Regions from separate parts of the Paraclostridium sordellii genome, predicted to be linked through region 1. Evidence: a T-box and tRNA genes for the amino acid it is inferred to sense, from the RefSeq annotation. Region 1 holds a T-box; the other holds one or more tRNA genes.
What was found. The T-box of region 1 lies ahead of ATCC9714_RS01200 (valine--tRNA ligase). A T-box ahead of a tRNA ligase gene usually reads a tRNA of that ligase, here a tRNA-Val.
Positions count from the first base shown of each region.

Region 2: it has a tRNA-Val gene. The T-box ahead of ATCC9714_RS01200 (valine--tRNA ligase) is inferred to sense a tRNA for this amino acid. The anticodon was not compared.

Region 1 covers NZ_LN679998.1:235,758-238,074, forward strand. The annotation lists gene phoU (phosphate signaling complex protein PhoU) at 1-114, shown strand, start outside; gene ATCC9714_RS01195 (polysaccharide deacetylase family protein) at 261-1,079, shown strand; T-box leader at 1,147-1,376, shown strand; gene ATCC9714_RS01200 (valine--tRNA ligase) at 1,447-2,317, shown strand, end outside.
Region 2 covers NZ_LN679998.1:3,260,275-3,262,591, forward strand. The annotation lists gene ATCC9714_RS15765 (LytR/AlgR family response regulator transcription factor) at 1-340, opposite strand, end outside; tRNA gene ATCC9714_RS15770 (tRNA-Val) at 471-546, opposite strand; tRNA gene ATCC9714_RS15775 (tRNA-Glu) at 555-629, opposite strand; tRNA gene ATCC9714_RS15780 (tRNA-Lys) at 650-725, opposite strand; tRNA gene ATCC9714_RS15785 (tRNA-Thr) at 736-810, opposite strand; tRNA gene ATCC9714_RS15790 (tRNA-Asp) at 821-897, opposite strand; tRNA gene ATCC9714_RS15795 (tRNA-Val) at 905-980, opposite strand; tRNA gene ATCC9714_RS15800 (tRNA-Glu) at 990-1,064, opposite strand; tRNA gene ATCC9714_RS15805 (tRNA-Lys) at 1,070-1,145, opposite strand; gene ATCC9714_RS15810 (acetamidase/formamidase family protein) at 1,436-2,317, shown strand, end outside.

The sequences.
Region 1 (2,317 bases):
GGAGTAAGGCTTTTATTCATTGGCAGATATTTAGAAAGAATTGGAGATCATACAACAAATATATGTGAAAAAATAATATATGCACTAAAAGGTGATATGATAGAGATTGGATAAAACTACAAATTAAGTAGTTTTATTTTTTTATGCTAATATTTTATAAACTATAAACATATTTATTAAATAGAGGCTATAGATATTAATATAAGTGGTAATAATTATTATTATATAGTTCTTATTAATTACATAAAGGGGAAATGGGGATGAAGAGAAGAATTAAACCTATTTTATTAAATTTGTTTATAGTAGGTATACTTTTATTTTTAATATTTCTTATGTACGAAAATATTTTTGAAAGAACTCAAGAGGACACAAATAGCAACATAGAGGTCAAGCTATTAGATAGTGATGCATTAACACTAACTCAACTTATGCTAAAAACTAGTGATATTTGTAATAGAGGGCCAAGACCTAAGCCAGAAAAAATTGCATATATAACTATAGATGATGGACCTTCAAAATATACTGATGAGATTTTAGACATACTTAGAAAAAATAATGTAAAAGCTACTTTTTTTATGATAGAGGGAAATATGAAAACATATCCTGAAGCATTAAAAAATATAGCTAAAGAAGATCATTCTCTAGGATTTCATAGTGTGAGCCATGACATAAATGTTTTATATAAAACACCTGAGGCAACTGTCAATGAGTTTAACAAATGTAAAAATACTTTAGAAAAAATAACTAATAAAATATCTAACTTAATAAGATTACCATATGGAAGTAAACCATATGCACCAAAAGAATCTTACGAAGAGTTATTAAAAGAGGGTTATAAAATTTGGGATTGGAACTTAGATACACAAGATTGGAGAGCTACATCAGAACAAATAGTTGAAAGTGTAAAAACATATGGCCCTCAGCATAAAGAGATAGTTTTACTTATGCATGAAAAAGAACAAAGTGTAAGAGCTCTTCAAGGAATAATAGATGAATTAGAAAATCAAGGATATACTATACTTCCTATTGAAGAGAGAGAAAATCCTAAAAATTTCTGGAAACAAAATTTAAGTAAATGAATATAATGCTTATAAATATTGACAATAATAATATGGATTATATATAATTAAAAGATAAATAGAATAATTAAAGACTAAGAAAAAGAGGAGTATGCAAGCTCAACTTACAGAGAGGAAAGTTCATCGGCTGAAAAACTTTCTAAGAAATGAATTGCAGAAGGTAGCTTTGGAGTTTCTAAGCAGAAATAGTAGTAAGCTTAGACGGTGAGAATCGTTAAATTCATTAAGAGTTATATAAATTTTAAATTTCAAGTTTATATAAAATTAAGGTGGTAACGCGAGCTTTTCGTCCTTAAATGGATGTAAAAGCTCTTTTTTATTTATAGAAAATTAATTTTAAAATATCAAAATAATAGGAGGAATCTATATGGAAAATACTAACTTATCAAAAACGTATAATCCAAAAGACTTTGAATCAAGATTATATTCAAAGTGGGTAGAAGAGGGATTATTTAAATCTAAGCCAAACCCAAATAAAAAGCCATTTACAATAATGCTTCCCCCACCAAATATAACAGGACAATTACACATGGGGCATGCTCTTGATCATACTTTACAAGATATACTTATAAGATGGAAGAGAATGGACGGTTATGAAACTTTATGGCAACCAGGAACAGACCATGCATCTATAGCAACAGAAGTTAAGGTTGTTGAAAGAATTAAAGAACAAGAAGGAAAAACTAAATACGAACTAGGAAGAGAAGAGTTCTTAAAAAGAGCTATGGACTGGAGAAATGAGTTTGGTAGAAAAATAGTTGACCAAATGAAGCAGTTAGGAGATTCTTGTGACTGGGATAGAGAAAGATTTACAATGGATAAAGGATGTAATGAAGCTGTTACTGAGTTCTTTGTGAAACTATATGAAAAAGGTCAAATATATAGAGGAAACAGAATAATAAACTGGTGTCCAGATTGTAAAACTACATTATCTGATGCAGAGGTTGAACATGAAGAACATGATGGAAAGTTCTATCATATAAAATATCCAATATCAGGTAGTGATGAGTTTTTAGAAATAGCTACAACTAGACCAGAAACAATGCTAGGAGATACAGGTATAGCAGTAAACCCTGAAGATGAAAGATACACTCATTTAGTAGGAAAACATGCAGTACTTCCTTTAATAGGTAGAGAACTTATAATAGTTGCTGATGATTATGTTGATTTAGAGTTTGGTACAGGTGCAGTTAAAATGACTCCAGCGCATGACCCTAATGACTTTGAAGTAGGTCAAA
Region 2 (2,317 bases), 370 kb from region 1:
TTAATTCTTCATATTTTATAGGCTTTAATAAATAACGATAAGCCCTAACCTCATATCCTTCTTGTATATATTCAATAAGTGATGTTGTAAAAATTATTTCTGGTTTGTTTTTATCTATTTCTCTTATTTTTCTAGCAACATCCATCCCATTTATTTTCTCCATTTGAATATCTAATATAAATATATCTGTATCTTTAGGATAGTTATTTAATAATTCTTCTCCGCTTTTATATATTTTTAAATTGTACTCAATACTATTTTCTTCTAATATACCTTTAAGAAATTTCTCTAACGTTTTCTGATGTTGAATTTGATCTTCGCATAAAATTATTTCTATCATATTATCCCCTATATCTATATATCTTTTTATGTTCTTATAAAACTATTATACCTAATTTTTCCATAAACCTTAAGGTGTACTGTTTTTTCGCACAAAAAAAACTCCTGGATAACATCCAAGAGTTTTTAACTGGTGGGATTAACAGGGCTCGAACCTGTGACCCCCTGCTTGTAAGGCAGGTGCTCTCCCAGCTGAGCTATAATCCCAAATTAGCTGGTGACTCATAGGGGAATCGAACCCCTGTTACCGCCGTGAAAGGGCGGTGTCTTGACCGCTTGACCAATGAGCCATATTTTTTACATAAAAAAATGGTGATCCATCCGCGACTCGAACGCGGGACACCCTGATTAAAAGTCAGGTGCTCTACCGACTGAGCTAATGGATCATCTTTTTTGTGGAGCTAGTGATAGGAATCGAACCTACAACCTGCTGATTACAAGTCAGCTGCTCTACCGTTGAGCCACACTAGCATAGTGTATTTGGCGACCTGGAAGGGACTCGAACCCTCGACCTCCAGCGTGACAGGCTGGCATTCTAACCAGCTGAACTACCAGGCCGCATTATTGGTGGGATTAACAGGGCTCGAACCTGTGACCCCCTGCTTGTAAGGCAGGTGCTCTCCCAGCTGAGCTATAATCCCACAATTAGTTGGTGACTCATAGGGGAATCGAACCCCTGTTACCGCCGTGAAAGGGCGGTGTCTTGACCGCTTGACCAATGAGCCATAAATGGTGATCCATCCGCGACTCGAACGCGGGACACCCTGATTAAAAGTCAGGTGCTCTACCGACTGAGCTAATGGATCATTTTTGCTGAGATGTTGTTTCGACTTTTTTCGTCCGCCGCATCAACAAATACTATTATATTAGCTTTATTAACTTTCGTCAACACTTTTTATAATTTTTTTTTATTTTTTTAACTAATTTATCTAAATACCCTATTTTTCAATGGTTTAATCTAATATTGTATATGTATTTTTTGTTAAATTAATAAAAAAATATTATATTTTTTTATTAATTTTTTTATTTTAAATGTAAAATATTTTTTTGATATTTATTATATAATATAAATAAAATTATAAAAGGGGGACAATTTATGAACATTATAAGAAAAGAAAATTATACATTTACATTTTCAAATTCAAACAAACCAGTTTCATTTATAAAACCTGGAAATAATATTGTTTTCGAAACTCATGATTGCATGTGTAGTCAAATTTCTTGTGAAACTGATAATTTAGATGGAATAGATTTTGACAAGGTTAATCCAGCAACTGGACCTTTATACATAGAAGGTGCTATGCCTAATCAAACTCTGAAGGTAACTGTACAATCTATCGACTTAGATAATTATGGAGTTGCCATGACTGGTCCTGGAGTTGGAGTTCTTGGAGAAAAGTTAGATAAAATGACTCATAATATATTAAATATTAAAGAAAACTCAGCTATATTTAAAAATATAGAACTTCCTTTAAATAAAATGATTGGTGTTATAGGTGTAGCTCCAAATTCTGAACCTATAAATTGTGGAACCCCTGGAAGTCATGGTGGAAATATGGACTGTAAAGTTATAGGTGAAGGTTCTATTGTGTACCTCCCTATATATACACCTGGAGCTCTTCTTTCTGTTGGTGATGTACATGCAGTTATGGGAGATGGGGAAATTGGAGTAAGTGGAGCTGAAGTAGGTGCAAAGGTTGACCTTAAAGTAGACTTAATATCTAATTTTAAAATTAATAATCCTATAGTAGAAACTGATGATGCTTATTATACGATAGCATCTGCACAAACATTAGATGATGCCTATAAAATAGCAGTTGAAGATATGTTTGAAATTTTGCTTTCTAAATGTAGCTTAAATAAAAATGATTTAATCATGCTTATGAGCCTAACTTGCGATATTGAAGTTTGCCAAGTTGTAGATCCTCTGAAAACCATAAGATATAAAATAAAAAAGGAAATTCTAAAAAAACTTAAT